3 regions of the Pontibacillus sp. ABV4_188 genome follow, and region 3 is predicted to be linked to each of the others. Evidence: riboswitches for the same ligand, from Rfam matches in the RefSeq annotation. Region 3 holds a riboswitch; each other region holds the start of a gene.
The links. Region 3 has a riboswitch for thiamine pyrophosphate ahead of ACYX4O_RS05375 (ABC transporter substrate-binding protein). Riboswitches for the same ligand answer to the same signal wherever they lie in the genome.

Region 1 (10,730 bases), 360 kb from region 3:
CGGACGAAGACTTGTTTACAATTTTGACAGATGTTCAAACCGACTCAACTGATGCGGCTAAATATAAATTACAAGCTTTCCAAGTTCAATATAGCTCAGCCAATATCCCTACTGCCACAGTAGCTATGACGACGCCGGAGAATACACGCGTTGAGACAGCTGGCACAGGTCAGGGAAGTGTTGAAGCCATCTATAACACGCTTGAGGCTTTAATCCATGAAGATATTCACTTAGAAGATTATCGCTTGAGTTCAGTTGGTGAAGGACGCGATGCCCTTGCAGAAGTACATGTGAGGCTAACCGTTAATGGAACGGCAGCAAGTGGCCGCGGAGCTGCACAAGACGTGCTTGAAGCTTCGGCTAATGCCTTTTTAAACGCAGTCAATCGTGTCATTTTAAATCAACAACTACTAAATAAACAATCTGCGCCTGTATAAGGAGGTTCTACTATTGGAAAAGCAAATCGTTTTGTTACCTGGTGATGGCATTGGTCAGGAAGTCATTGAATCAGCTAAACAGGTTCTAGAAGCCGTCACTGAACGGTTCCACCACACGTTTACGTATCATACACACGATATTGGTGGTGTGGCCATTGATCAACATGGCTCGCCCCTCCCAGAAGATACAGTCCGAGCTTGTAAGCAATCCGATGCTGTTCTGCTAGGAGCTGTTGGTGGACCTAAATGGGATCAGAATCCTTCTCACCTTCGTCCGGAAAAGGGATTGCTTGGAATCCGAAAACAGCTTGGTCTTTTCGCGAACCTTCGTCCAATTAAAGGGTTTGATCAACTTCTTCACGCTTCCCCTTTAAAGCACGATGTTGTTGCTGGTAGCGACCTCCTCATCGTTCGTGAGCTAACAGGTGGCCTTTACTTTGGCACCCCGAGTGAGCGACGTAACAATGGCAAAGAAGTTGTCGATACCCTTTCCTATCAGCGCGACGAGATTGAGCGAATTGTAGACAATGCGTTCCAAAGCGCTCGTTTGAGACGCAAACACCTAACAAGTGTTGATAAAGCAAACGTCTTAGAATCTAGCAAAGTCTGGCGCGAAGTCGTTGAAGAGAAGAAAGCAGATTATCCAGATGTCGAAGTGGAACACCTGCTAGTCGATGCAGCTGCGATGAAGCTAATTACGAACCCGAAACAGTTCGATGTCATCGTGACCGAGAACATGTTCGGCGATATTTTGAGTGATGAGGCTTCTGTCTTAACGGGATCACTAGGTATGCTTCCTTCTGCTAGCCTAAGAGAAGACGGTATGGGCTTATACGAACCGGTTCACGGTTCAGCACCAGACATCGCAGGTCAAGGAGTTGCAAACCCACTTGCGACGATCCTCTCAACCGCGCTTATGCTTCGTCACTCATTTGGACTAGAAAAAGAAGCAGCCGTGATTGAAGAAGCTGTTCAACAAGTATTAGAGGATGGCTACTGCACAGGCGATTTAGACATTAAAGGCGGCAAAAGAGTCGGTACTAAAGAAATGACTCGCCTCGTCCTAGAGCGAGTGACTGCACAAGATGCAACTCACAGTATTATGACTTGTTACGTCTAGTGAGATGGACGTAAGGTAAAGGAAAAACTTACGTCCCCTCCCCTATTTTTTCATAAAGGAGTGAGACCATGACCCAGCCCAAAACAATCGTTGAAAAGATTTGGGATCAACATGTTGTCCATCAAGAAAAAGGAAAGCCAGACCTACTTTATATCGATCTGCATTTAATACACGAAGTCACATCACCACAGGCGTTTGAAGGCTTACGGATGAACGATCGTTCCGTTCGCCGTCCAGAACGCACATACGCCACGATGGATCACAACGTACCGACGCGTGAACGTCATATCATTAAAGATCCCGTCTCTAAGAAACAAATGGAGACGTTAAAGCAAAATTGCGATGAATTCGGCATCCCTTTAGCTGATATTGATCACCCTGACCAGGGAATTGTTCACGTCATCGGTCCTGAGCTTGGTCTTACTCAGCCAGGCAAAACAATCGTTTGTGGAGATAGTCATACTTCCACTCATGGTGCATTTGGCGCTTTAGCATTTGGTATTGGAACGAGTGAAGTTGAACATGTATTAGCGACTCAAACCTTGTGGCAAGCCCCTCCTAAAACTTTGAATGTGAAAGTAAACGGAGAACTTGGCACAGGTGTTACAGCGAAAGATTTAATCCTTGCTGTTATCGGCAAATATGGCGTCCGCTTCGGAACAGGTTATGTAATTGAATATACAGGCGATGCGGTTCGCTCCCTTTCGATGGAACAGCGTATGACAGTATGCAACATGTCGATTGAAGCCGGTGCTCGTGCAGGTTTAATTAGCCCTGATGAAACAACAGTCGAGTACCTTCGCGGTAAACGCCACGTTCCAGAAGGTCAAGCATTTGACAAGGCTAGAGACGAATGGCTGGCTCTAGCTTCTGACGAAGGTGCTGTATATGACCATACACTTGAGATCGATGCTTCTGAAATCGAACCACAAGTTACATGGGGAACAAACCCAGGCATGTGCCTGCCTGTCTCAGCCTCGGTTCCAGACCCTGCTGAAGCTACTTCAGCCAATAAACAAGCAGAGATTGAACATGCGTTGGCTTATATGGATCTACAGCCTAATCAGCCCATTTCAGACATTGCAATTGAGCACGTCTTCATTGGCTCTTGTACCAATTCACGGATAAGTGACTTACAAAAAGCTGCCGAAGTTGTTCGCGGTAAAACCGTTCACTCCTCTGTAACAGCTATTGTCGTTCCTGGTTCTCAATCCGTAAAACAACAAGCTGAAGCAGAAGGATTAGATGTCGTGTTCAAACAGGCGGGCTTCGAATGGCGGGATGCGGGCTGTAGCATGTGTCTTGCTATGAACGATGACGTCATCCCACCAGGTGAACGCTGTGCTTCCACATCGAACCGTAACTTCGAAGGTCGACAAGGAACAGACGCACGGACTCACCTAGTGAGCCCAGAAATGGCCGCAGCCGCAGCCATCACAGGCCACTTCACAGACGTCCGCCAATTCACTGAAGCTTTACAACACTAAAGCGTGTCTGGCACCATTTACTGCACTAAAGCAACACAGCGTGTCTGGCACCATTCATCACGCTAAAGCAATAAAGGGGGACTGGCGCGCTTTCCTGCTCTAATGTAGGAGAGCGCCCTCTCCCCTTTTACTAGGAGGGATTAGACAATGGAACCGATTCGGAAGCATGAGGGTTTGGTTTATCCGTTAAACCGCTCCAATGTAGATACTGATCAGATTATACCGAAGCAATTTTTAAAACGCATTGAACGCCAAGGGTTCGGCCAGTTTCTCTTCTACAACTGGCGCTTTCACCATGATGGATCTCAGAAAGAAGGTTTCTCATTAAATCAACCGAAATACGACGGGACTTCCATTCTTGTTGCAGGCGAGAACTTTGGTTGCGGCTCTTCTCGTGAGCATGCTCCTTGGGCGCTTGAAGATTATGGCTTCAAAGTCATTCTCGCCCCAAGTTTTGCTGATATCTTTTTTAATAACTGCATAAAGAACGGCATTCTTGCTGTCACGCTACCAGAAGAAGAGATTAGCCAGCTCATTCAAAAAGCAGAAAACGAAACGTATCACTTGACCGCTCACCTTGAAAATCAGGTTATATACGACAATGAAGGATTCAAGACGTCGTTTGAAGTCAATGATTACCAAAAAGAAATGTTGATCAATGGGTGGGATGACATATCCGTCACCCTCACCCATGAAAATAAGATCAAGCAATACGAATCTAAAAAAGTAGGAGTGTGAAGACATTGGGAATTGCTTAACCGGAACCAAAATCACGGAGGCGATGGAGCATCTTAAAGACGTGGTCCACCGCACCCCACTAACAACTTCAACATCAATCAACGAACTAACAGGAAAACAAGTTTATTTCAAAATGGAAAACTTGCAAAAAACAGGTGCGTTTAAAGTTCGGGGGGCCAGCTTTAAAGTTTCTCAACTTACCAAAGAAGAAGCTAAAAGAGGAGTCATCGCTGCATCTGCAGGAAATCACGCACAAGGTGTCGCCTTGGCCGCTTCCAAAAGAGGATTCAAGGCGAAAATCTTTATGCCTGAGCATACGCCAGAGGCTAAAGTCAAGGCAACAGAGAGCTACGGAGCTGAAATCGTGCTGACCGGCGAATCCTTCCAAGAATCATTTGAAGCAGCATGTGCTGATCAGCGCCGAAATGGCAGCGTTTTTATTCATCCATTCGATGACTATGACGTGATGGCCGGTCAAGGTACGATTGCTCTTGAAATGCTCGAACAAAATCCATCCCTTGATACGCTAGTCGTTCCAATCGGAGGAGGCGGACTGATTAGTGGTGTCGCCGTTGCAGCAAAATCTGTTAAGCCGTCTATCAAAATTATCGGCGTGCAGTCTGCAGGAGCGAGTGCCATGTACAATCAGTATTACAAACAAGGACCTTCCACCTTAAAGAGTGTTTCCACCATTGCAGATGGAATCGCCGTGAAGAAACCTGGTCAAAACACGTTCCCACTCATCAAGCAGTATGTCGATGAGATCGTAACCGTGTCAGAAACACACATCGCAAAAGCTATCGTTACGATGCTTGAGCGAAACAAGTCACTTGTCGAAGGAGCCGGAGCCTCAGCACTTGCAGCTGTTCTCGAACACGGTTCCAACATCCAATCGAATCATACGGGAATCATCGTAAGCGGAGGCAACATGGACCTTGCGCGATTACCCATGATTCAAAACTTGAGCCAGCAGGAAGAACCTACCTCTGTCTCAGCCGTTCAAAAAAGCCCTTCATTTGTAGCTTCTTGAAAGCTATAACAAAAGTGGAAGCGCCCGGTTAACAACGTATAGACTGGACTTGAGCCACTGCGAGATCAAGGAAACACGATGAGCGACAAGCGAATCGATGTTGACTGATCGACCGGAGGTGAGGGAAGTCTACTAGTTGTTGGGCGCTGCAGCTAGATGAACAAAAGTGGAAGCGCCTGGTTAACAGCTAGATGCAAACAAGTGAACGAGAAGCCCAGTCCAATATGGTCTGGGCTTTTTCTTTTGGTTTAGGCGCACCGCGTACTGATCTCTTCCCTTTTCTTAAACTCCCCACCATAAAACGTCACTGAGTCAGGTTATCTCTCACCTTTTTGAAGTATCTAGCTTTCAAAAGGTCGTAGATAGTGTTGTTTTATGACCTTTTTACGGTTTTTGGCAATAAAAACGTCACTGACCAAGCCTTTCTCTTACCTTTTGGCTCCTCATCGACTATAAAAGGTCATAGATCAACATAGCTTTACTTAAAAACCGATTCACATCACACATTACACCTCAAACCCTACGAACACTCAACCTCTCCCCAACTCTCGACAGCACAAACCACCCAAGAAAAGCTCCTGACACACTACTTACGAAAAAAGGCGGTAAAAACGCCAGAGCCCCTACGGAAGTACCCATAAATAATTGCGCATAAGGGACTGCAAACAACGCACCGATTACACCTGTTCCCAACACTTCCCCCACAACAGCCAATCCTTTTCTCTTGGAAAACTTATAAAGAACCCCTGCCAACAAAGCACCGATCATCCCTCCTGGAAATGCTAAAAGCGTCCCTAACCCTAGAAGAACACGTAAGATGCCAATCATAAACGCAATGGCTACAGCAGGTAGCGGTCCTAAAGTCACTGCTGCCATAACATTGACCACATGCTGTACAGGATAGGCTTTAGCGATCCCAGCTGGAAACCATAACACTTGCGCCCCTAACGTCCCAATCGCTACAAAGATCGCCATTGTCGTGATCATTCTTGTTTTGTTCATTACATTCCTCTCCCTTTCTAAATAAGGGGAAACAAAAAAGCCAGGTCCTATAATAGACCTGACTTCGAATGGTAGAGTATACAGACGTATCGCCTGACTACTTCCCTCCGCTGGTATGACCCAGATCAGGTTCGTAAGAGTCAGGAAGCTCCATTGCTCCCCTCTCAGCCCATTCAGGCTCCCCTAGTAGTATCCTTAAATCTTGTAAACTTTGTTTATTAGACTAACACAACCTTCCAACTTTGCAAATCTTTTATGAATTTATTTTATTTAAGTGTTAACAACTAATTCCAGCTATCTAAATATTAGGATTAATGCGATGTTTTGCTACGGTTCTCCCCCCACATTATCGCAAGTTTCCGTTCTCCCCCTTTCCGCAAAGGTGGTCCGTGAAACTGCGAGACTCCTGTAGCAAGAGGAGCCTATCCAGTTCCGGCGTGGAGGACCTAGCGCGATAAGTCATCTTTTTTCCAAAGGCTAATCGCCTTTTCCAAAAAGCTGACTTATCCGTACGGTCCTAGGCACCACGCCTGCACTTTTAATCGTAGACAAATCCAGGAAACCTATGTTAAGGTATCGGTACAATATAGGAAGTCCACTAGGGGCGCCCATTTGATGGCTGAGATAAGGAGAAATCCTTGGTCCCTTTGAACCTGATCTGGTTAGTACCAGCGAAGGGAAGTGGAGTCGGTTGGATTTATTTTACCAATGATTAGAGGGCGTATATTCTCATATGACCTCTCAATCTATTACTTTATAATCCCGAAACCGCTCCAGTTCTAGGAGCGGTTTTTTTATATCCATCCCCAACCCCCTCCCTCCTCACTGCCTGGTTCACTTCCTATAAATCAAAACCAGGAGGCAACTACTATGTCATTTACTGAACAACTTCGTCACGATGCAAAACCAATTTTTCAAGCGATTTTCAACCATCCTTTCGTGAAAGGACTTGGAGAAGGTGACCTTCCAAAAGAAGCTGTAGCTCATTATGTAAAAGCAGATGCCGAATACCTTCATGCGTTCATGAATGTGTATGGAATTGCGATTTCCAAATGCAGCGATAAGGATGATATCACCTTTTTCAAAGAAAACATCGAATTTGTCCTACACAGCGAAATTCACCCTCACCACAATCTATGTACGTATATCAATACTCCGTATGAGGATTTGCAAGGATACCCCCTTCCTCCTACGGCTGATCACTATATTAAACATATGAAGACCCATGCTCACGAAGGAACGCTAGGACAAATATTGGCTGTACTCCTCCCATGTCCATGGACGTATCTTGAAATTGGGGAGTATTTAATGGAGCACGTGCAACCAACGCCTGACCACCCTTTCTATGAGTGGATTACCTTTTATGTGAATGATGAAATCAGATCCACTACTAACCAACTACGAGCAAAATTAGACACATGGGCAGAAACCGCTTCTCCTCGGGAAAAGAAAGCCATGAAAGACGCCTTTATAAAAAGCTGTCAGTTAGAGTGGGCATTCTGGGAAATGGCGTACCGACAAGAAACATGGCCCACATCAGCCATCAAGGAGGTGACCCGTCATGCGTAATGTGAAAGGGGCTTTAACTATTGCTGGTACGGACCCAAGTGGAGGCGCGGGTATTCAGGCAGACCTAAAAACCTTTCAAGAATTAGACGTATACGGTATGTCTGCCATCACTTCTGTTGTCGCGCAAAACACGCTCGGCGTCACGGGAGTTCGCCATCTAGAAGCTAGTTTTATAAAAGAACAGCTTGAATCCGTTACAAGCGACATGCCCGTTCACGCTGTCAAAACGGGTATGATCGCAAATGCGGAAATGATCAAGGCCATAGCGGACCACCTCCGCCCCCTTAGCTTGCCTCTTTGTGTAGATCCAGTCATGATTGCCCAAAGCGGCGATGCCCTTGTCGATCGAAAAGCACTCCAAACGATGCGTGATGAGCTACTCCCTCTTGCAACGATTGTCACGCCCAATATCCCTGAAGCCGAGGCGTTAACGGGAAAACGTTTGGAGTCAGAAGAAGATCGATACAAAGCTGCTAGAAGCATCGTACACGAATTTGGTTCTTCTTTTGTTGTGATTAAAGGGGGCCATCTTGATGGAGAAGCGGCAGACCTTTTTTACGATGGAGAAACGTTTGAGACTTTTTCCTCTCCTCGCTTTGATACATTGCACACGCACGGGACAGGGTGCACCTATGCAGCTGCGATTACAGCTGAACTTGCAAAAGGAAAAAGTGTAAAAGAAGCCGTGAAGGTTGCTAAGAAGTTCATCTCTCTTGCAATTGAACACACACTTGAGATCGGACATGGACAAGGCCCTACGAACCACTGGGCTTATAAAAAGAACCAACAGGAAGGAGAATATGTGTAATGTCTTACTTACGAACCTTAAGAGAAACGACGCCACTTATTCATAACCTTACAAACGAGGTTGTGATGAATTTTACCGCAAATGGATTATATGCTATTGGAGCAGCGCCTGTCATGTCTAAATCTCTAGACGAAGTTTCAGATATGGCCAGTATGACAAGTGGTGTTCTGTTAAATATCGGGACCCTTTCCTCTACTGATATAGAAGCCATGCTCCTGGCAGGAAAGGCTGCCAACGAAAAAGGAATCCCTGTTGTCTTAGACCCTGTTGCAGCTGGTGCTACCTCGTTTCGTCTCGAAACGTGTCACAGACTTCTAGATGAACTAGAGATTACTGCAATCCGGGGAAATGCTAGTGAAATCGCAGCCTTAATTGGTGAGGATCAGTGGCAATCAAGAGGTGTAGACTCAACAGGAGATGGGAACGTTGTGAAGCTTGCCCAACAAGCAGCCGCCTCCCTCAGCTGCTTAATCGTTCTTACCGGGGAAACAGATGTGATCACCACTAAGAAAGAAACCGTAGTTTGCCAAAATGGTATCCCACTTTTAGGGAGTATTACAGGGACAGGCTGCTTATTTAGTTCTATTCTTACGGCTTTTCTTTCTCTTGAAGGATCAAATGTTGAGAAAGCCACAGAGGCAATATCTGTCTATACGATTGCAAGTGAAATGGCCGCTGAAAATGCCCATGTGCAGGGCCCAGGAACTCTTCACCCTCACTTCCTCGATGCCCTTTACAACATCAGACCTGAAGATGTTTTGAAGCGTCAGAAAGTAGAAGCAAGATGAAAGGTGAAATGAAATCTCTATTAAAACTTTACTTCATTATGGGAAGTCAAGATTGTCAAAGAGACCCAAGAGACATTTTACGTGAAGCCATTCATGGTGGGATCACTTGCTTTCAGTTTCGGGAAAAAGGGGCTGATTCACTTAAAGGTAATCAGAAAATCCAATTGGCCAAAGATCTGCAACACATCTGCCAGGAGCACCAGATCCCGTTTATCGTTAACGATGACGTAAACCTTGCCCTAAAATTAAATGCTGATGGAATTCATGTTGGGCAAGATGACTTAGATATTCAAGAAGTTGTGTATCGATGTAAGGGGATGATTATAGGCCTTTCTACCACTTCAGTAAAAGAAGCCAGACGCGCACCCTTTGATTCTATCGATTACATTGGAGTGGGTCCAATCTATCAAACCTCAACAAAACGAGACGCAAAAACACCTATAGGATTAGCGGGCTTAACTAAGATTAGAGAAGCAGCCCCAAACTTCCCGATCGTCGCCATCGGAGGGATTACCACGCACAATCTAAAAGAAGTGTTACAAGCAGGAGCAGACGGCGGCTCTTTCATATCCGCTATCACCAGTCACCGAAATGGCACACAAGCAGCCAGACAACTGTATCATGCATCATTGTAGCAAAAGCCAGGGAATTTTCCCTGGCTTTTATATCTAGTTTAAAATTTGATTTAATTTTCAAACTTTTTCATCTATTTTAGTTAAATTCATTACATAATAACCGATAAATAAGAGAGTAGGATTTATTACCTATACATTAGGAAATATAAGGTGTCTTATAAGTTGTGTGTAGTAAAAACAGTTGAAAGGATGGGTCACTTGAAAATATCTAAGTTAGTAAAAGTTATCGGCCTGACCGTTACGTTGCTGGGCGCTGTTGCCCTCATTAGTCTATCATTGCTTTTCATAAGTAACAGCAACCGAACGGAAGCAGTCGAACAACAAATGAAGTTTCAAAACCTCGGACGCCAAGTCCAAGAAGCATCAGATTACTTAACGTCTCAGGTACGCATTTATTCCCAATACGGTGCGCCTGAAAATCTCGAAAATTATAACACTGAATTACAGGAAACAAAGCGGAGAGAAAGCGCCTTAAACGAATTAGCTACATACAATGTTCCTCAAGATATCATGGCCCATGTAGAAGAGGCTGTAACAAAATCAAACGAATTAGCTAAAGTTGAAGAGAAAGCCATTACGTTCGTTGAGAAGAATAATATGGAGATGGCTCAAATGAAAGTATTTGACCAGAATTATCAAAGTAAGAAAGCTAGTATTGATGAGAATTTAACAACGTTTCAGAATGAGCTTTTAGCACTTGGAGAAAGGAAAGCTTTACGCGCGAAACGTCAAATGGAAATCTTTTTATACTTAACGATTGGCTCAGTAGGTTTAATGGTTCTTTTAAGCGCTTCTACATATTGGACCCTCTATCGTCGCATTAAGCCATTAGGAAAGGTCACTAGATTAGCCAACGAAGTAGCCGAAGGTCGGTTAAATTCTGAAGACATCAATTACCAATCAAAAGACGAGATCGGTTCGCTCACCTCCGCAATTAATGGAATGAAAAACGACTTAAAGGACATGATCTCAAACATCGCAAGTGTCTCCTCTACTGTTACGAAACAAAGTGAAGAATTCACACAATCCTCTTATGAAGTAAAGGAAGGTAGTGAACAAATCGCAGTGACTATGGAAGAATTATCATCTGGAGCTGAAACACAAGCCACTAGCTCC
Region 2 (10,730 bases), 470 kb from region 3:
CGGGATTTATGTGGGTGGTAATAAGTTTATTAGTGCTACATCTAGCAGGGGAATTGACATTGTTTCACTTAGCAACCCATACTGGGGACCTAAGTTTGCTACAGCGCGCCGTGTAGCAGGGTTAAATGCAAACAGTTTGTTTGCTGATGTAAATGAAAACCATGTGGCTTATGAAGCAATTAAGGCTTTAGTGAGCAGTGAAATTATTAAAGGGTACCATGATGGTACATTCAAACCTAATAAGGATGTTACTAGAGGGCAAGCAGCTGCTTTGTTTAATAGAATCATTGATCATGAAGCATCTGATAATACGACATTCCCTGACGTAGACCCTAATCATCAATTTGCTAATGATATAGCAGCGATGGAAGAGCTAGACATCATTAACGGCTTCTTAAATGGAGAATTTAAACCAAACGAAACAATCACATTCAGTGAAATGACTACAATGGTACTGAACTCGTTTGAAGCATCAGGTATTGCTAAGGACCAAAGTATAAAGAGCTATTCCGCAGAAAATGTCTCCCGCGCCGATTTTTCTTCAACCTTATATGAGACGCTTTACCAACACCAATAGAAAGTCTATTTTACTGTACGGTTATAACTCCCCTTTGGTTTCAAAAACCAAAGGGGAGTTTTTATATTCTATTGTTCTTATACCCAGCTTGCTAGTTCTATAAACTAGTATAGATGAATCGATACGCAATTTAACTTTTGGCTTTGTTCATGTTTATTGTTGATTTTATACTCCTTCCACATAAGCCCCCTTATACGGAAGGATTGAAACTGAGACATTTTAGTATGGAAAGGGCCGTTACGATTATGAGTGCTTGGACTTGCTCGGGGACAACTCGTTTTCTGCGGGGAGCTGGGAAGCCTCCTCGTTCGCTGTCGCTCTCTGCGGGGTCTTCCCTAGGCTCCTTCCCCCGCGGGAGTCTCGCAGTCCCCGAGCAAGCCCCGACTTTTAAAGAGGTGAACGGCCCCCGTAGGTAGCATCAGGGGGGCTGAAGTCACCCCATATAGCATGTTTTGTTAACCCTTATATGGTAAAGGTGGGACTGGAAACTGCGAGACTCCCGTGGGCAGAAGAGCTTAGGTGAGCCACAGGAAAGCGATTGGTTTCCAGGCCCACCTTATGCACAATTGAAGTTAACGAAAACATTCTCTCAGCTTTGAGTGTTCATGATTACTGCTCTATTGTTAAACATACTTGTGATAAAAAGGTTACGATCAATTTATAGTTCGAATGAACCTAGCGGAGTAAGGTTTCGGGCCATAAGAACTAGTACTCTAGTACCTAAAATTATCAGAATATTGATATATTTCTAATTATTGATTATGATGAATATAACTTACATCCTATATTCGTAATATGTTTGGGAAAAATTGCAGATATAATCCAGTCTTTATGGCTATATTTATAGATTTGCTTTCCCAAATGAGTAAACGGTTGTGAGAGGGGTAGTTGGAACATTTGAAGCATATACTCTAGCAAAGGATGTTGCTTCACTAGAGAGTGAGTTGATATTAAATCTTAAAAGGGTCTGAAGTAGGAAAAACAATTAAATTACATCGGTTAAACCAAAATCGTACTCTTGAAGAAACGGCTCAGGGAATTTGTTCAATTTCTTATTTAAGTAAGATCGAAAATGGGCTTACTAAATCAAGTGAGGAAATTGTTCAGCTGCTCTTACATCGCCTGGATATTCCAGTTGAAGTGCTTGAAGAAGGTGTAGATGAAGAGTTACTCGAACAAGAACTACACGAGTGGTACACCGTAATTATGCATAGAGAAACGGACCAAGCAACAGAATTATATGTAAAGTTAAAGCAAAAAATGAGCACACTCTCAACTCCGAGTATACTAGCTTTGTTTAAGTTGTATGAGGTTCGCTATCATTTGTTGATGCGTCACTTTTCAGAAGTACCCGTTTTATTAGATAAGTTAGAAAGGATGCAGGACCTATTTGAAGAGAAGCATCAGTACTATTATATGAAATTCTCTGGACTGTATCATAATATGCAAGAAAGATTCAGAGAAGCTCAGCAGTATTATAAGAAATCATTAGCACTTGCTCATCAAATTACACTTAGTGATCATGAGCGGGCTGATTTGTATTTTATATCAGCTATTAATGAATCTTCCCTTCAAAATGTGACGTTATCGCTTCATTACGCTAGGTTAGCCTTAAACCTGTATACAGTCCAATTCGACTTTAAACGAAGTGGTGATTGCCAGGTTTTACTTGGAATATGCTATAAGCGAATTCACCAATTTGAACAAGCAGAACAGTGCTTTCAACTAGCTGTAAAGGCAGCAGGAAACTTGCAAAGCTCTTATTTAAAAGGGATTGCTTACCATAATTTAGGTTCGCTTCATGCAGCTCTCAACCATCATGAAAAAGCAATTGATTACTTTGAGAAAAGTCTAGTGTATAAAGATAACTATAATGTAAAAGGAAAGTTGACTAGTATTGCTTCCATTGTGGAGTCACTTTTTGAGCTAAGTGAACGGGGCAGGGCGTTGGAATGGATCGATCGAGGATTGATTATGATCGAACAACAAAACGACTTCAAAATCCTACGCTATTATTTTCAGGTATATAAATACCGGGTTCTTGAGGATCTCATTAGTCTAGAGCATTATTTAAAAGAGACAGTTATTCCTTATTTTATCGATAATGAAAACCAGTTTTATATCGGACTATACTGTGAACTGTTGGCTGAATGCTTACAAAAAAACAAAAGGTATAAGGATGCTTGTTACTATTTAACTCTAGCTAATGAATCATATAAAAAATTATCAATTACGTAGAGGGAGAGTGGGAAGTATGAAAAAATGGATGATTTCAGTTTTGGCAGTAGGGGCAATTGCATTCTCAGCACTAGGAGGGTTCTCGGCAACTCAATTAGCACTTGATGAAGAACCAGAACCGACAACAATTGAATTGACAGATATTTAATCTTAAAATCCCCTAGCTCTTAAGAGCTAGGGGATTTTAGTCTGTAATAGAGAAGGTGTTTAGGTCACTGCAATCCTTCTTAGGAAGAGTGAACGGGGGAACTTGATTTGATTGAATTCCTTCTTCTATTATTTATAACTTTGTAAAGATACATAACAATAAACACAAACAGACCCATTACAAAATATAAAGGTTTATATCCAAGTAGGGAGACTACGACACCTAAAACATAAGAGCCAGTTGCAATTCCTGTATCAAAGAGTGTAAAGAAAGTTGCTGTTGCGTGTCCGCTTCGATGGTGATCAGCAGACTGAATAGCTAGTGTTTGGAAACAAGGGACAAGGCTTCCGTAGCCTAGACCGATTAGTGTAGCTGACAGCAAGAGCATAAAGGAAGAAGTCGTCATACTTAGTGTAAATAAACCTAAAGCAAAGAGAATTAGGGATGGGTAAATAACAATGCTTGGGCCTCTAGAGTCAAAGATACGCCCAACGAACGGTCTCGAAATAAGCATTGCAACAGCAAATACAGCAAAGAAGAAACTTGCTGCTTCTAGTAATCCCAGAGATTTCGTATAAATAGAAATATAAGATATAACACTAGAGTAGGTGAAAGCTAGTAAACTTCCTACTAATGCGATGGGTAAAGCATTTATTTCAAATAAATCATGCAGCGTTACTTTTTTCTTCTTAGAAGGTTCATTCATAACAGGAGCAGCTACAAAGCTAGTGAAAAAGAGAGCTCCTGCTAAAAGGGATCCAAGTACAATAAAGAGTGTTGAGAAAGAGATCCAGTTTAAAAGCGATAAAGCCAAAAAAGGACCTGCGACAACAGCAAGATTCATTGACATAGCAAAATATCCAAGTCCTTCACCACGCCTGCTATCTGGTATAATGTCTGCAGCAATTGCACCAGCTGCTGTAGTGGCTATCGCGAACCAGATACCGTGGAAGAATCGTAAAGCTAATAATAAGTAAAAACTAGTTGCTGCTACATAAACGAAGGTAGTCAACATAAATAGTAAAAGACTTATGAGAAGCATTTTTTTCTTTCCGAAGTCTTCTAGTAGTTTTCCAGAAAAAGGCCTCACAAGTATCGCTGATAGTAAAAACAATGTAACAATTAAACCTGCTTGTGCTTCTGTTCCTTGTAAATCATCTGTTACAAAGATTGGTAATGTGGTTAACAAGGCATAAAAGGTTAGGAATAAGAAGAAATTGCTTAAGGAAATAAAAAGGAAGCTTTTCGTCCATATCGGTGATTTTGTTTGTGTCATAATAAGTCCTCCTGTGGTGTTTTGTTACATGATGGAATCTCGATTATAAACACCAAGGAACATCATAGGCTTATCAAGGATCTTTGTAAAGGCATATGCTTCCTAAAGAGTTCCGTATAAGAAAGACTCGAAATTGAGAGAATGCTTCCGTTTGCTCAGATTGCGGGTAAGGCGGTTCGGGAAATCGCTCGCTTTCCGCGGCGAGCTGGGAAGCCTCCTCGTTCGCTACGCTCTCTGTGGGGTCTCCCCAAGGCTCCTAGTGCCGCAGGAGTCTCGCAATTCCCCGAACCACCTTTGCCATATATAGTAGAACGGAAGCATGCTACATAAGAGGGGGATATTGGATCACCGCCATACTCGAGCTGAGGGGACGTTATACTTAATCTGGTAAGGGGTGTCTGGGGAACGAGGAGACTCCTGCGGGAGAAAGAGGTCGACGAGATCCCGCAGGGTGGTTTTCCCGAGGAAGCTCGACAGCTCGCCCGCGGAAAGCGAGTCGTTCCCCAGACACCCCAAGCTCTCAACAAAATAACGACCCTATTTACACTAACATGTCTATGCTTCATATCTTCAACAATCTGCCCTATACTTGAAAATATAACAATATTAAACCTTAAAGCCAAAAAAATTCCCCGGAAGGATCCGGGGAACGAAGGGGAAAGTTCATTTATTGTGCTACTGCAAAAGTAGTAGTAGCTGCGTTCATTGCTTCTTGTACGTTAATGAACCCATTACCGTAGTAGAAAGCATCGCCTAGAAGCGTTGTCGCGCTATTTAATAAGCTACGCACATCTTGAGACGAGACTAACCAGCTAAAATGAGTGCTGTAGTACTTAATTATATTGTAATACAAGGGTCTGTAAACTTCTTTGGGACATTGATGTGGGGTAGATGGAGCAAAAGGAAGGAAATAAAAGTGTATTCTCGAAAATTAGGTAAAAAGAAACAGCGATATGAGCTAATAAAGGAGATTTTTCGCAAGTAGAAGAGATAGAGAAGGATAGAATGGATGTTTGGATGAGGGTTTTGAGAAAACTTTATAAGTAAAGTATGAAACCCCACTTGTTAGTATACCACATAAATATGAAATAAATATGAAAATATTGGATGAAAATAGAAGAATCTTTATATTGATGACTTGAGTCCACTAATTTCTTCACCTATAATAGGAGTAACGAAAAAAGCATAAGAAAGAAGACCACAAGGGGAGCCTGAAGGCTGAGATTGAACGCTTTGTTCTGACCCTTTGAACCTGTTAGTTAGTACTAGCGTAGGGATGTGGCTTTAGTGATGGCGCAATGCAAATGGACTTTTATCTTAAAGCTCTCCCTTGCATTGCTTTTTTTGTATGTACATATTTATCTTTAAGGAGGAGAGTAAAGATGAAACGTAATTCAATCCTGTTTTTGGTGGAGATTGCCATGTTTGCTGCATTAGGTGCTGTTCTAAGTTTACCATTTTTAACGATTCCATTATGGGTGCAAGGTGGATCTATCGCTTTTGCTATGGTGCCGATTTTCTTTATGGCTTACCGTTGGGGGTTAAAAGGAGGTTTAACTACAGGTCTGTTAGTGGGTATATTTAACTCATTAATTAACCCGTTCATCGTTCATCCTGTGCAGTATGTAATGGACTATCCACTTGCATATACAGTGGTCGGAGTAGCCGGGATCTTCGCAAAACCAGCTCTAAAAGCTGTCCGTGAAGGGCATGCAAAATCATTTACGTTTTATATTATTTTAGGGACGCTAGTTGGTAGTAGCCTTCGGTTCATGAGTCACTTTATAGGCGGGATTGTATTTTTCTCTTCATTTGCACCTGAGGGCACACCTGTTTGGATATATTCGTTAACGTATAACATCGGGTATATGCTCCCATCTTTCATTATTAGCGCTGTAATATTGAATATTATCTTATACAAACAGCCAAAGTTACTCCATTTTGGAGGATCCGAATCTATTAAATCCGCCTAACTCTATAACAATATTTATTAGTTGCGTGTCGCAGGGAAATTTACTCTGCGGCACGTTTTTGTTTGAATATAGAGTTTGAGAGCAGCTTGATTGAGGAAGTACTAGCCTTAAAAGGCCTTTATTTACGAGTTAAATATATAGAAGGTCTAAGAGAGATTCATCCCTTTGGAAATAGGTGGAATTATATATAAAAAAGCTTTTTAAATAATTAATAGAATAAGGTTGATAATTCCATAAATAGGGTAAAGGTGTATGTGGAATATATCTTAAAGGGGGAAATAACAAATGAGTCAAAATCAAACATTAACGGCGCAAACATTTCTCTCTAAACTTCTTACTCAGTATGCAACACTACATGAAAAAGCAATAGGTGATCGTGCCGAAGAATATATTAAACAACTAGGGATTCGAGCAGGAGAATGGATGGAGGGACAATATGTAGATGCTAAATCTACACGGTCTGTTGATCAATATGTCAATGTAATCCTTGCCATTAAGAATGATATTGGAGGTCACTTTGAGATAGAAGAAGTGACACCTGAACGAATTGTTGTTAAAGGAAATCAATGTCCATTTGGAGATATGGTGAAAGATGCGCCTCATTTGTGTCAGATGACTTCTAGTGTAATAGGGGGGATTGCTTCTAGGCACTTTGGGTACTCAAAAGTCAAACTTGATAAACGAATTGCTGTTGGTGACGACCATTGTCGCGTTGTGGTTCATTTGAATGAGAACGAAGAGCAGGGTGGGGAAGAATACTCGAATTTGCCCGTCACTCCTGAGAATGGAGATCCGTTCCAGTGGGAAGAAGATACCATTAAGATGTTGGGTGAAGAGTTACGTAAGAGCGACGAGATGATCGCTAGCCTCGTTTCAGAAATAGAAGACCTTCGTTCCCAGATTCATATGCAAGATAATAAGAACAGAAGAGACTTCCGCTAAGGAAGTCTCTTTTTTTTTAATCTTTAAGCATATTTGTAATGGATTCGTAACATAAGTCTTTATACATCTTATGCAGACTATGGTCCCCGCTCATCACCCATTGAATAATGCAGCCATCAATTAGGCTTCGAATCGCTTTAGGTCCTTTTTCAGTGTCTACATTTAAAAACTTTCCTTCACTTTTCCCTTTAGAAATAATAGATTGTCCAATAGAAAAACAATTGTTGTAAAAACGTTGATTGATTTCTTGAAAACGGGGGATTTTAGGAACGTAAGAAAGGAAGTCCAGATATACTTTGTAAAATCGATCATTCTCCCTCGGCCCAACGAATACAGCGTTCACATAGGCGGCTAACATTTCATCTGCAGTATGAGCGTGTTGCACTGCATTTGCTTCTTTTTGATAAATCTTGTTGGTTAGCCATTCTAATAGATGAGCGAAGACATCTTCTTTATTTTTGAAGTAATAATTGGTCACGCCTTTACTGACGCTTGCATAATTCGAGATGTCTTGAAGTGTAACCGAGCTATACCCTTTATCTGCTATTGCTTCAAAAGTTGCCTGAAGCAGTTGTTCTTTTCGTTGTTGCTCTCTTTTTTTCATGTCAGCCTCCGAATTATCTATAGTACCATCATTGTATAAAAATTATACCGTTGGGACAAATTAATTGACATATTTATTTTGACCAGTCAGAATAAAAAGTGAATCGAAAATAAAGACTAACCTATAAAGAGGAGGAATTAGATTATGACATTCCGCGCTTTATTAGCTACAAAAGAACAAGATCAAGTTACAACGAACGTAGTAGAACGACAAGAATCAGAGCTTCCAGAAGGTGATGTGACCATACAGGTAGCCTATTCAAGTGTAAACTATAAAGATGGACTAGCAACAAATCCTAAAGCCAAAGTCGTGCAAGATTATCCAATCATTCCTGGAATTGACCTTGCTGGTACAGTTACATCCTCAAATGATGATCGTTATCAAGAAGGGGATGAGGTTATTGTAACAAGTTATGGACTTGGTGTTTCACATGATGGTGGGTTTAGTGAATACGCACGTGTTCCGGCTGAGTGGGTTGTTCCATTACCGGAGGGATTATCCCTTCGCGAAGCTATGACATTCGGTACAGCCGGTTTCACTGCAGCTTTATCTGTTCACCGTTTAGAACAGAATGGCTTAACACCGGAAGATGGACCTGTACTTGTTAGTGGAGCAACAGGTGGCGTAGGTAGTATGGCTGTTGCCATGCTTTCTAAGAAAGGGTATCACGTTGTTGCCTCTACAGGTAAAGAGTCTGAACATGACTATTTACGTTCAATCGGCGCTACAGAGATTATCTCCCGTGAAGAGGTAACACCTGAGAAAGTACGCCCTCTCCAATCACAAAAATGGGCAGCCGCTGTTGATCCTGTTGGAGGTAAACCATTAGCAAGTGTCTTAGCTTCTATTCAATATGGTGGTTCTGTTGCAGTAAGTGGATTAACCGCAGGTGTAGAGGTGCCGACAACGGTAATGCCATTCATACTTCGAGGTGTTGATCTATTAGGAATTGACTCTGTCTATTGCCCAATGGATATGCGTAAACAAGTATGGGATCGACTTGCTACTGACTTAAAGCCAGATCAGATGAACGAAATAGAGAATGAAATTACGTTAGACGAACTTCCACAAACGCTCACTGACATCTTACAAAGCAAAGTGAAAGGTCGCACAATTGTAAAAATGTAATAATTTTTGAGAAGCCCTTCTATAATGGAAGGGCTTTTTTTGTGACATTAAATAGTATAATGTAGTGGGAAGTACTGTTTTTTGCTTAAAAAGTCAACAATTGTCCCCGAAAATATAAAAAGTAAGGGTGAATGGTAGAAAGAAAGCTCGTCTGTTAGGGGAAAAGACCTTACAATAGGAAAAGACTGTATATTAGCATAGTCATAAATGACATAAAGGTAATAAGGAGTTTACGGTGATGAAGTTTAAGCAACACTCAACTTATCCTCTGACAAGATGGGTCTGGCAAAATTTTTTGAAAGTCGCTTTGATCCCTTTGCTAGTTGTAGAACTGGCGTTTGTCAGTATTTACTTTGTAGCAAGCGAATGGTCAAAGAATGAAATGATAGACCTAATAAAAAATGAAGCAGAAGAAGACATGAGAGAGTCTGCTTCAAGAGAGGCAGAAGTCATCTCAAATCAAGTTCGCTCCATTTCAAATGCAACGAAGTTATTTCAAGAAGAAATAAAAGAATCATTCCAACAACCCACTTCAATAGACGATTCGATTCAAAATGATATAAATAGACTCGAAGAAACAGAAGAAGGGGTACTATATACAGATGAAGATCGCCCTGATGGTGGTGCTGCGATTTTTTATAGTACCAGTGGGGGACAGGATCGTGAAAAGGTAGCTCAGTTACTGAAGAGCCAAGAGTTAATGGAGAATATTTATAACTCACAGCCATTAGCCTCCTCCATTTATTTTAATACCTCTGATTCACTTAATATCATTTATCCATTTGTAGATGGAATGGAACTTGAATTTGAGTCTGATCTGGATATTACAAAATTTAATTTTTATTATAGAGCTGACGCAGACCATAATCAGAATCGAGAACCATTGTGGACACCTGCTTATTGGGATCCTGCTGGGAATGGTTGGACCTTCTCTTCTATTGCACCTGTGTACAACGAGGACCAACTTGAGGGAGTAGTAGGGATGGATATAACAATCGGTACAATTGGAGATAAAATCGAGGACCTCGATCTTCCTTGGCAAGGGGTGGGCATGCTTGTACAAGATGATGCTGAGATCTTAGCCTTATCTGAGGATGCTGAAAGATTGTTAGGGGTAGAAGCGCTTGAAGATCAGGGACATGGTGATTCAAGTACTGGAGATATTTATAAGCCAAGTACATACAATATGTTAGTACATTCTCAAGCAAAGTCGCTTGCAAGAGTATTAGTCGGTCAGGAAAATGGATTGAAGACTTTAGAGTGGGAAGGTGAGAAGAAGTTTGCAGCTTGGTCGACCGTCGAAGGAACAGGTTGGCGCTTTTTAATTATTGTAGATGAGTCTGCTGTTTTTGAAGATGTTTACACAATGAATGGGAAGTTAGTGAAAATTGGTGCCCTTATGATTTTAGGCTTGATATTATTCTATATCTTTTTCTTCATCGTTTTATACCGGAACTCACGGAAGGTAAGTCAAACGATCTCTAAGCCGCTCGTAGAAATGAACCAAATGGTGAAGGAAATAGGAGAAGGGAACTATTTCCAAAGGAGACGAGCCTTTGATATTGACGAGTTAGATGAAACGTCTAAAAGTATAATTGAAATGGGCCAAAACCTAGGACTTTCTAATAAAGCACTGAAAGAAGCTCAAGAAGAGATTCGTTCTAAAGAAGGTGATCTTCGAGCACTTGTTATGTCTATTGATGATGTGATTATGCAGTTGGATCGACAAGGTACCTATCTCAATATATGGACGAATGACGAGGGAAAGCTTTCTAAGCCTAAAAGCGAACTTCTGCAAACTACAATCGATCAAGTTTTCTCTGAAGATGAGGCTGATCTGTTTA
Region 3 (10,730 bases):
CGATTTGGTCTTTTTCGTAGGTTACTCTATTCCATGTAAAAAGCCATATGGCCTTTTACATCTCCACCGCTTGTCCAGTTGAAGCTGATTTGTATAAAGCCTCAATAATTCTTTGAACAAGGGTTCCTTGATTGGCGTGTAGGTTCATTTTTTTACCAGTGAGAATGGATTCCACAAAGTGATGCACCATTTCTTTATGCGCATTGCCTTTATCCACATAGGGAGCAGTAAAATCAAGAAGCGTTCCGTGCTTCTCCTGATACATATTCAGCGGAAACACATCAGCTCCCCCGTGGTCTCCCATTACTTTAAGGACTCTGTCATCCTTCTCGGCAATGTTTGCAGCAAACGAGGATTCGAATAAAAGAGAGGCGCCGTTTTGGAACGTGATCATGCCACGAGCCATGTCTTCAACTGAAAAATTCTCGTGATCCCACTCGCCCAGGAGCCCAACCCCTGGCCGCTTCCCAATTTTATCGTATGTAACGCCTAGGACCGTCTTCGGCTCAGGGTAGCCCATTAAATAAAGGGCCGCATCAAGCATATGGATGCCATTGTCGATTAAAGTGCCGCCTCCTTGAAGCTCTTTATTCGTGAAAACACCCCAACCTGGAATGCCACGCCTTCTGTTCCATTTGGCTTCAGCTGCGTAAATCTCTCCCATTTCGCCTTCATCTATGAATCGCTTCACCGTCTCTACTTCAGGACGAAAACGAAAGTGGAACCCGTACATAAGATGCTTGCCTGTTTGATTCGCCACTTTTTCCATTCGTTCTGCATCATGCACTGAAATGGCAGGTGGCTTTTCACATAAAACGTGGCACCCCGATTGCATCGAGTCGATTGCTTGCTCGGCATGGAACGCATTCGGTGTGCAGATACTAACGGCGTCTAGCTCCATTTCACGAAGCATATCACGGTAGTCTTCGTATGCATGGGGAATCGAGAATTCTTGCGCGCAGTCTAGAGCCTTATCTTTATTATGGTTCGCCACCGCTACGACTTCTACCCCATCGCCGTAGTTTAGGTAATTTGGGATATGGGCACTTCTGGCAATGCCACCTGCGCCAATAATCCCAACTTTAAGTTTCCCGTTCATGTGAATCCGCCCCTTATCTCTTGTAGTAACCTTGAACCATTTTATCCATCACTCGGTTCGTGCGCAGTGCCGAACGCCCCGTGCTAGGCGACTGTCCTTTTCCTATGAGTTCATCTACAATCGTTTGAATCAGCTGCTGCTGAATCGGACTTGGGCGATCGATATGGAATTCCTCTGTACCAAATTGGTTCATCAATTTCACAGGTGCTTCATCAAATGTTGAGAATACGATTTCCCCTTTTGTCCCAACGATTCGGTTCTGATCCTCGTTCTTATAGGAGGCAAAATTCCAAACGCCTGTCCCCATAACCCCACTTTCAAATTGGAAGCTACCACTTACACTGTCTTCAGCAGGATAGGTGTCTGACTGATTGGCTGCATACCCCTTCACGTCTTCAATGGGTCCTAGCAAATAATCAAAGAGGTCGAGCGTATGAGAGGCCACATCATAAAATAAACCTCCACCACTCACTTCAGGGCGCACTCTCCAAGGCCATTCTCCGTTTTCGTCTTTTTCTAAAAGCCTTTGCGTCTGCTCCATCGTTACAAAACGAACATCGCCAATCGCGCCCTCATCGAGCAGCTCTTTTACTTTGAGAAAACGAGGCAATCGACGGCGGTAATACGCAACATATAAAGGCACACCGTGCTCCTCACAAACGTCAATCATGGCCTGGCACTCTTCCGTATTTAGGGCCATTGGCTTCTCAACGTATACAGGTTTCCCCGCTTTCGCTACCATTTCTGTATACTCCTTATGAGAGCCTGGTGGTGTCGCGATGTACACTGCATCTACCTCTGAATCATTGACAAGGTCCTCCGCTTTGTCATACCACTTTGGCACATTGTGACGCTCCGCGTAATCTTTCGCCAGCTCTCCATTTCGTCTCATTACAGCCACGAGTGAACTATTGGCAGCTAATTGAAATCCCGGCCCACTCTTTACCTCAGTGACATCCCCGCAGCCAATAATGCCCCAGCGAATGATTTTCATATGTATACTCCTCCGATCACGTTTCTTGTTATGTCGTTTATACAAAAAAGAAGCAGCCCTTATTAGTTTGCTGCTTCTTTAATACAGTGTTATTTTAACATACCGACTTTAGGATAAGGATAGCTATCTAGATCGATTATCTCTCTTACCTTTTTACTGTTATATGAAGTGAAAAGATTACAGGAGGGATAAGCGGGACAATGTACCTGTCCCCTTGTCCCACTTGCAATTCTGAAACAACTGTGGCAAAGTCATAATTAGGAAGAGCGTTAATCATAATTTAATAGAAACACGTAACATGTAGGGGAACCAGTGCGACTGGTTGAGACGTCTTGTAGACAGACGGACCCTTAGAACCTGATCTGGTTGAGACCAGCGTAGGAAACATATCTAAACGTTTTTTAATGATATGCACCCTAGGTATGGCACCTGGTGCTTTTTTTATTGAAAAATTTTCTACGATTCTCAAAAAATCCCTTACCGTTTCTTAACGCTCTACTTACAAAAGGGAGGAATCATCTTGAAGAAGCTTATGATTTGGACTTGCCTTATCGTTCTCTTAACTGCTTGCTCGAGCACGAGCGGGGAAAATGGCGATGACGGCGAGTCCCTAAAAGACGTGACGCTTGTCCTTGATTGGACACCAAACACGAACCACACCGGGCTATACGTAGCGAAAGAAAAAGGCTATTTCAAAGAGCAAGGGCTAAACGTGGAAATCATTATGCCAGGTGAAGCCGGGGCTGATCAACTCGTCGCCTCAGAAAAAGCTGACTTTGGCATTAGTGCTCAGGAAGCACTTACGAAGGCGCGCGTGCAGGAAATCCCTGTCGTGTCGATCGCAGCAATTATCCAGCACAATACATCAGGGTTTGCATCCCCTCAAGACAAAAACATAGACTCACCAAAAGATTTCGAAGGAAAAACATACGGCGGCTGGGGGGCGCCTGTTGAGAAAGAAGTCATCTCGTCTCTTATGAAACAAGAAAACGCTGATGCGGAGAAGGTTGAGATTGTGAATATGGGTAACACCGACTTCTTCACAGCCGTTGAGCGAGACGTTGATTTCGCTTGGATCTACTACGGTTGGACAGGCGTTGAAGCTGAACTTCGTGGCAAAGACTTAAATATGATCTACTTAACTGACTACTCGGAGAAACTAGATTACTATACGCCTGTTCTCACAACGAACCAGAAGCATATTGATGAAGACCCTGAGCTCGTTAAAGATTTCACGAAAGCTGTGTCACAAGGCTACCAATATGCGATCGATGAACCAAAGAAATCAGCTGATATTTTAATAGACGCCGTACCAGACCTTGACCCTAAACTCGTCAAAGCCAGTCAGGAGTGGCTGTCCCCGAAATACCAGGACGACGCGGAGCAGTGGGGCATTCAGGAAAAAGCCACTTGGCAAAACTATGCCGATTGGATGTATGAGAACGGTTTGCTCGATCAAGAGCTTAAAGCAAGTGAAGCATTTACAAACGAATTCTTACCAGAGGAGTGATCAGAATGGCCAATTCATTAGTCAGTATTCAAATTATCCCGAAGACCCCAAACGGAGAACCAACGATTCCGATGGTGGACGAAGCGATTTCGATTATTGAAGAGTCAGGAGTGAAATACGAGGTCCATCCCCTTGAAACGACGATGGAAGGAGAACTATCTGAGCTTTTTCATGTGATTGAAAAGATGAATAAGCGCATGGTGGAACTGGGATGTCTAAATGTGATTTCCCAAGTGAAAGTGCTCTATCAACCTAGCGGCGCTTCAATGGAGTCTCTAACGGAGAAGTATTCACAATGAAACAAGTAGTCTTAAGAGGATGGCGGCCCACGTTGGTCATCATCCTTCTCTTTATTTTATGGGAAAGTGCTAGTCGATTGTTCGAAATCCCTGAGTGGCTCATTCCCTCCCCTTCTCAAGTGTGGGAAGAAGGAATAGCGGGATGGTCGGTGTATAACCACCATTTATACTCTACCATTCTCTTAACTGTTACCGGATTCCTCATCGGGTCCTCGGTCGGAATTATTGTTGCGATCTTGCTTCACGTCATTCCCATCTTTCGCAACATGTTCTACCCGCTTATTATTTTCTCGCAAAATATCCCGATTATCGTGCTTGCCCCATTACTCGTGATTTGGTTCGGGTTCGGAATGTTGCCAAAGCTAATCATCATTACTCTCGTCTGCTTCTTCCCAATCGCTGTTTCAACGATGGATGGTTTAAGGCAAACAAGTACCGAATTGCTTCACTATATGAAAATGGCAGGCGCTTCGAAGAAACAGACGTTCTGGAAGCTAGAATGGCCGCACGCGCTTCCTTCTTTATTCTCTGGGTTAAAAATTTCCGCTACATACAGTGTGATGGGAGCTGTTATTTCTGAGTGGTTAGGTGCAAAGGAAGGAATTGGCGTGTACATGACGCTCGCTTCTTCTTCCTTCCGAACAGATCGGGTTTTCGTGGCCATCTTCTTAATTATGCTATTGAGCTTACTGTTCTTTGCTCTTATTACACTCATTGAGAAACGGGTTGTTGCCTGGAAAACGAAAGGAGTCGAGACCGATGGCTGAACTCACGTTACAACATGTATCAAAGTCTTTCGACAATCAGCTCATCTTAAATGATATTCACCTAAACGTCGGAAACGAGGAGTTCGTCTCCGTCCTCGGTCCTTCCGGCAGTGGGAAAAGTACGCTTTTTAACTTAATCGGAGGCCTGTATCAACCCGATCAAGGGGAGATCACTTTAGACGGGGATACCATTATAGGCACAAGAGGATCGATTAGCTACATGCCACAAAGCCCCTCCCTTTTTCCGTGGAGGACGATTGTCGACAACGTGATGCTTGGGAGTGAAATCGTGGGTAAGGCTGATCGTGAAGCCGCTTTGACTATGCTTACTAAAGCTGGCTTATCAGGGTACGAAGAAGCCTATCCTCATCAACTATCTGGCGGGATGAAGCAGCGGGCTGCTTTCGTAAGGAGCTTACTTAGTCCACAACCGCTGATCTGCTTAGATGAACCCTTCTCGGCACTTGATGAGTTCACGCGACTTGAGATGCAGAAGTGGCTTCTGGATTTATGGACGGAGCATAAGCGGTCTGTTTTATTCGTTACACATAATATTGAAGAAGCGCTATTCCTGTCTGATCGGGTCATTGTGTTATCAGAACGCCCGGCTACTGTTGAGAAAGAGTTTGAGGTACCGTTTGATCGGCCTCGCGAAGAGTCGCTGCTTTTATCTGAGGGGATGCTTAGGTGGAAGCGGGAGATTTATCAAGTCTTGAAGGGCGAATGAAGGGCGGAGCGTTGTTTTCGAATGAAGCGCGGGGAAGCGCGGGGACGGTTCTGGTGCTTCCTAAAGTTAATTTCTGGAGGAACTGTTACCTTTTCAATGCTGTTTCATGCAAAAACGTCAGAGATCATGTGATTCTCTGACGTTTCTTTGTGTTCTTTCTTTAATAATGTAAGAGATGCGCGCGATCTCTTACCTTTTGCTCCTGTAATTCAATGAAAGCGTCACAGAGGGACGAGGGACCTGTCCCCTTATCCCTGTCCCCTTATCCCTGTCCCCTTATCCCCTTTTAAAAAGAATTAAATGCAACTACTCCTATTATGGAAAATATCACAAATAACACCAGAACACCTATAATAAATCTTTTTAGTAGCTTCAACAATAAACCTCCTATACCTCGCTTAAACCATCGTTAGTTCTATCATAAATTTTTCTTGCTCTATTTTACTAGATCATACTGGTTAGTGAAATCCTTGGAAGCGTGGGGACGGGTCTAGCGCTTCATGAGGTTAATATTTGAGGGATCTGTTACCTTTTCATTAATTTGTCATACAAAAACGTCAGAGATCATGTGATCTCTGACGTTTCTTTGTGTTTTTCTATAAAAGATAAGGGACAAGGGACCTGTCCCCCTATCCCTTGTCCCCCTATCCCTCTTTAATAAATCTTCTTCAAAAGTTCGATAACCTCTTCTAAAGTCAGACCAAAAGACTTGTAATACGAAATATCAACAGCCATTTGCTTTTCAATCATTTCGTTGCGCTTTTGAAGGATCTCTTCAGATGAGAGTTCGGCTACGAAGCAACCCTTACCGGTTACAGTGTAGATCAACCCGCATCGTTCAAGCTCTTCCCAAGCTTTCTTTATCGTTATAATGCTGACACGCAGTTCCTTAGCGGCTTGTCGGATTGATGGTAAGCTATAGCCTTTTTCAATCTCACCTTTAAGGATTTGAGCACTGATTTGGTCAAAAAGCTGTTGGTAGATCGGTTTTTCAGAGGTATGTGATACGGCAACATTCATTAGATATCCACTTTCATAAATCGTTTAATGGCTATATGATAAGCAATAATCGTAAATACTGCAAATATAACAATCCCTCCGAGCAGGATCGGTATGTGAATGGCTAAATTGTCCGCACCACTACCTTTAAAAAGGTCAAAAATCGTAGAATTTTTGATCCCTAACCATTCAGCACCTCCTGCAAATAACATAGCAGCTGTAATGGCCACTATGGTTGGTGCGCCAAATTTGTAGGCTGTTTTGAAATACATAGAGATAAAGATGAAGTTAAAGATCGCTAGCATGATAAAGCCAAGTCCCCAAAACCCTACAGTCGGCCCAAAGAAGAAGTTTGTGAAATCGGGATATAATTGAGTATTAATGAAGCCAAAAATCACGGCAGTTACAATATGCAACAACTCTAGTATTACAATGACAGCAACTTTCGCTTTTACAATATCCTTTTTAGTGACAGGCATCATCAAAGAGAACTGTAAATCATTCTGAGATTTATAAGCCCCACACATATTCGGTACCGTTATCCAGCAGAAATAGAGGAGTACAATGAAGTATAGCCACCCTGGAATTAACATTAGCGCTCCTGTTAGAAAAGGTAATACATAAAAGAAAGGGCTTACACCTAGCTTTAATTCCTTCAAAAGTAAGTTATACATAAAGACCCTCCCTTTTTGAAAAATAGATCATGATCTCTTCAAGATTTGGGCGCGTTGATTTAATTTCTAATGACGGGTCAAAATCTTCCTCATGGATCAATCCTGTAAAGCCAAATGAATTTTCTTTATAAGAAATTAAATCATCTTTCACCTTTTCAAGTTGACTTTCATCTCCGTTCAACAATCGATATGTGTTAATAAATTCTTCTTTCTCGCCACTATTAATGATTTCTCCGTTATGGATGTAGGTGATATAATCTGCACATTTTTCTAAATCAGAAGTAATGTGAGTTGAGAAAAGAATACTGACTTCACCTTCTTCTACCAACTCTTGAAATAGATCTAACAAATTGTCTCTAGCTACAGGGTCAAGTCCACTGGTTGGTTCATCAAGGATCAGTAGCTTTGAACCATGTGATAAGGCAAGGGCTAAATTATATTTCACTTTCATCCCTTCTGACAATTGAGCGATTTTTTTATTCTCATCTAAATCAAATCTCTTAAGATAATGGTTGTAGGTTTCTTCATCCCAATGCTTATAAAACTTCTTAACCACATTCGTTACGTTTTTGACCTTGCTTCTTGTATAATAATTAACCCCACCGAAAGCATACCCAATCACTTGCTTCATTTCGAGTTCGTGCTCAATGAAATTCTTACCCAACGTACTTATTTCCCCACTATCAAAATGAGTCAGGTTCAAAATTGATTTTATAGTGGTTGTCTTCCCAGCTCCATTCGCGCCGATAAACCCCATAATGTATCCTTTCTTTAGTTGAAAAGAAACATCTTTTAACTGGAATTGCTCATATTTCTTATTCAGATTTTTGACATCCAAAGCCATCATAGGTAAGCTCCTCTCCTAAACCGTGTATATTGTATATACACACTATACCCTCAAAACAAGATGAATGTCAATTAAATTTTGGAAGCACGGGTGGAAGCACGGGGACGGTTCTGGTGCTTCATCAGGTCACTATACGGGTATTTGTATAGTACCTTCCTTTTTCATGTCTTTGGAGGACTATAACTGTGTGGTGATTCTTTGCATGTACTAAGAAAGAGTTTTATATATGAAATTTTTCTAGCAAGTCTTGTCATTATTTCTTTGGTTGCTGAACTTCCAGAGGAGCAAGGATTTGCGCTGGATCTATTCATCTGGATTGTATTTTTACTAGATTACACCGTACGACTCGTGGCTAGTGAGAAGAAATGGGAATTTATAAAAAGGAATCCCCTCGACATTATTGCAATCATTCCATTAGATCAGATCTTTCGAGCCGTTCGCCTGATTAGACTTTTGAAAGTTATCCGCCTCATTTCTTTATTAAAACGAGGGCGTTCTTTCTTGGATATCGTTTTTGAGAAATATAACATCGATAAGGTATTCGTATTTGTCATTGTCTTTTTATTTCTCAGCTCCCTTTCTATGACCTGGATCGAGCCTGAATTTGAATCTTATGGAGATTCTTTATGGTGGGCAGTGGTTACAACTACGACAGTTGGGTATGGAGACATCTATCCTCAGACACCAGCAGGAAAGGTGATCGCAAGTGTTCTAATGTTTATTGGAATAGGAGTTATAGGTGTCGTTACAGGAACAATCGCTTCACTGTTCTCATCGGATCATTCAAAATCAGACGAGCATGAAGAACTACCAAAAGAACTGGAGTTTGTTAGATCTAGACTGAACAAGAACCCTAGTGATGAAAGCCTCAACGAGATGATACAGCAACTCGAACAATACAAGGAGAAGCGCGGGGACGGTTCTGGTGCTTCATGAGGTTGAGGGATCTTTTACCTTTACAATGCTGTTTCACGCAAAAACGTCAGAGATCATGCCATTCTCTGACGTTTTTTTATTAAAAGGGACGAGATGTGTGCGATCTCTTACGTTATACATCTATATACTAATGAAAGTGTCATAGACTGAGCGCCTCTATTCCGTTTTCCTAAAAAGGGAAAGGGAAAAGACAAAGAGGGACAAGGTACCTGTCCCCTTATCCCTTATAACTATCTCATCTAAGCGATCCATGATAAAATTCGTAAGGACATCTTACTCTTTAATTACTATAAAGAAAAAGGAGGGAATCGGTTGAAAACACTCTTCAACAAATACATAGAAACATCTTTCGTACTTAAGATGTTTATCGGATTTCTTGCAGGTACACTGCTCGCCTTAGCCATCGGGGAACAGGCAACGGTTGTTAAGCCCCTGGGAGATCTATTAATCAATCTATTAAAACTCATTGCCATACCGGTCATCTTCTTAACCGTTGTCTTGGCGGTGGATCAGATGAACTTACCTACACTCGGTCGCATGGGTGGGAAACTCATTCTTTACTACATCGCGACAACAGCAGCTGCTGTGTTTATTGGACTTGGGCTTGCTTTCTTGGTCGATCCTGGTAAGAATCTTGAGCTTCCAAACGCAGAGGTTGAGAAACCAGATACGCCTTCATTTGGTGATGTGTTGATGAACATTATTCCTGATAATATCGTCGCACCGTTTGTGAATGGGGATCTCATGTCGATTCTTTTCTTATCTGTCATTATCGGTATCGCGATCTCGACGATGAAATTCTCTAGTGAAGAGAAGATGAAAGGCTACGGTGAGCTGTTAGACCGGTTCTTCCAGGCGCTCAATGAACTGTTCTATAAACTATTAAACGGCGTTCTCTTATACGCTCCAATTGGAATTTTCGGAATTAGTGCTTCTTCGTTTGGTGGCCAAGGTTGGGAAACACTTCAATCCTTACTTAGCTTTACGGCTGTCTTTTATGCGGGAGTTGCTGTTCTTTGGGCGCTTGTTTACACAACATTCCTGAAGCTATCAGGTCATCCGTTAAAGCCGTTCTTCTCAGCTACGAAAGACGCTTATACGACAGCCTTCTTCACTTCAAGCAGTGTCGCTACTTTACCAGTTGCGATTGATACGGCGAAGAAAGCTGGTATATCAGAGCGCGTCGCTCACTTTACACTTCCGCTCGGTGCGGTTTTTAACTCTGATGGTGGCGCTCTGCGCATGGGTGTATCGATCGTGTTCGCAGCGAACATTACAAACTTATCCTTGTCTGTTGGTGACTTCTTTACAATCGTTGTAATCGGTACGCTTCTATCTGTCGGGACAGCTGGTGTTCCAGCAGCCGGACTTGTGACACTCTCTGCTGTCTTAACGATGTTCAACTTACCTCTTGAGATTGTTGCACTGATTGCAGGTGTTGACGTTCTGATTGGTATGGCCGGTACAGCTTCGAACGTATTTGGCGATATCGTTGGAGCTGCGGTTGTGGATAAGTCGGAGGATAAACAAGATCCTACTAAGAAAACAGCTTGATTCTTAAATAAAAAACGGACTCCTTATTACATAGGAAGTCCGTTTTTTTATCGTATTAATCGAAAAGATTAGCAAGCGCTGGGGCGGTTCTGGTGCTTCCCAAGATTGATATGCGGAGGATCTATGACCTTTTCAAATATTATCATGTAAAAACGTCATAGAGGGTGGGACAAGGAACCTGTCCCCTTATCCCACTAATCCGATCATCATCCCCGTAACAAGAACAAAGGAGGTAAATAAATATACACTTCCGCGTAGTTTCTTCTTGTCCTTTACTTCTTCAAGACCAAGAAATAGATTCATCATTGCGATTAAGAAAAACAT

Region 1: it holds a riboswitch for thiamine pyrophosphate, as region 3 does, so the genes downstream of both, thiW (energy coupling factor transporter S component ThiW) here and ACYX4O_RS05375 (ABC transporter substrate-binding protein) in region 3, are expected to answer to the same signal.
Region 2: it holds a riboswitch for thiamine pyrophosphate, as region 3 does, so the genes downstream of both, thiT (energy-coupled thiamine transporter ThiT) here and ACYX4O_RS05375 (ABC transporter substrate-binding protein) in region 3, are expected to answer to the same signal.

Annotation. Positions count from the first base shown of each region.
Region 1 is NZ_CM149975.1:1,421,070-1,431,799, reverse strand. Features, by position in the region: gene ACYX4O_RS07210 (2-isopropylmalate synthase) at 1-437, shown strand, start outside; gene leuB (3-isopropylmalate dehydrogenase) at 451-1,557, shown strand; gene leuC (3-isopropylmalate dehydratase large subunit) at 1,626-3,044, shown strand; gene leuD (3-isopropylmalate dehydratase small subunit) at 3,192-3,782, shown strand; gene ilvA (threonine ammonia-lyase) at 3,826-4,812, shown strand; gene thiW (energy coupling factor transporter S component ThiW) at 5,326-5,814, opposite strand; TPP riboswitch at 5,900-6,009, opposite strand; TPP riboswitch at 6,405-6,511, shown strand; gene tenA (thiaminase II) at 6,685-7,383, shown strand; gene thiD (bifunctional hydroxymethylpyrimidine kinase/phosphomethylpyrimidine kinase) at 7,376-8,191, shown strand; gene thiM (hydroxyethylthiazole kinase) at 8,191-8,979, shown strand; gene thiE (thiamine phosphate synthase) at 8,976-9,614, shown strand; gene ACYX4O_RS07160 (methyl-accepting chemotaxis protein) at 9,813-10,730, shown strand, end outside.
Region 2 is NZ_CM149975.1:1,525,463-1,536,192, forward strand. Features, by position in the region: gene ACYX4O_RS07725 (C40 family peptidase) at 1-577, shown strand, start outside; partial or broken gene ACYX4O_RS07730 (helix-turn-helix domain-containing protein) at 1,562-1,708, shown strand; gene ACYX4O_RS07735 (tetratricopeptide repeat protein) at 1,718-2,815, shown strand; gene ACYX4O_RS07740 (hypothetical protein) at 2,832-2,963, shown strand; gene ACYX4O_RS07745 (MFS transporter) at 3,043-4,239, opposite strand; gene ACYX4O_RS07750 (hypothetical protein) at 4,907-5,092, opposite strand; TPP riboswitch at 5,433-5,533, shown strand; gene thiT (energy-coupled thiamine transporter ThiT) at 5,622-6,212, shown strand; gene ACYX4O_RS07760 (methanogen output domain 1-containing protein) at 6,498-7,154, shown strand; gene ACYX4O_RS07765 (TetR/AcrR family transcriptional regulator) at 7,171-7,758, opposite strand; gene ACYX4O_RS07770 (NADPH:quinone oxidoreductase family protein) at 7,900-8,886, shown strand; gene ACYX4O_RS07775 (ATP-binding protein) at 9,125-10,730, shown strand, end outside.
Region 3 is NZ_CM149975.1:1,056,560-1,067,289, reverse strand. Features, by position in the region: gene ACYX4O_RS05385 (Gfo/Idh/MocA family protein) at 56-1,099, opposite strand; gene ACYX4O_RS05380 (Gfo/Idh/MocA family protein) at 1,113-2,093, opposite strand; TPP riboswitch at 2,386-2,494, shown strand; gene ACYX4O_RS05375 (ABC transporter substrate-binding protein) at 2,614-3,603, shown strand; gene ACYX4O_RS05370 (thiamine-binding protein) at 3,609-3,902, shown strand; gene ACYX4O_RS05365 (ABC transporter permease) at 3,899-4,669, shown strand; gene ACYX4O_RS05360 (ABC transporter ATP-binding protein) at 4,662-5,396, shown strand; gene ACYX4O_RS05355 (GntR family transcriptional regulator) at 6,051-6,416, opposite strand; gene ACYX4O_RS05350 (ABC-2 transporter permease) at 6,416-7,069, opposite strand; gene ACYX4O_RS05345 (ABC transporter ATP-binding protein) at 7,062-7,916, opposite strand; gene ACYX4O_RS05340 (potassium channel family protein) at 8,115-8,852, shown strand; gene ACYX4O_RS05335 (dicarboxylate/amino acid:cation symporter) at 9,165-10,406, shown strand; gene ACYX4O_RS05330 (hypothetical protein) at 10,593-10,730, opposite strand, start outside.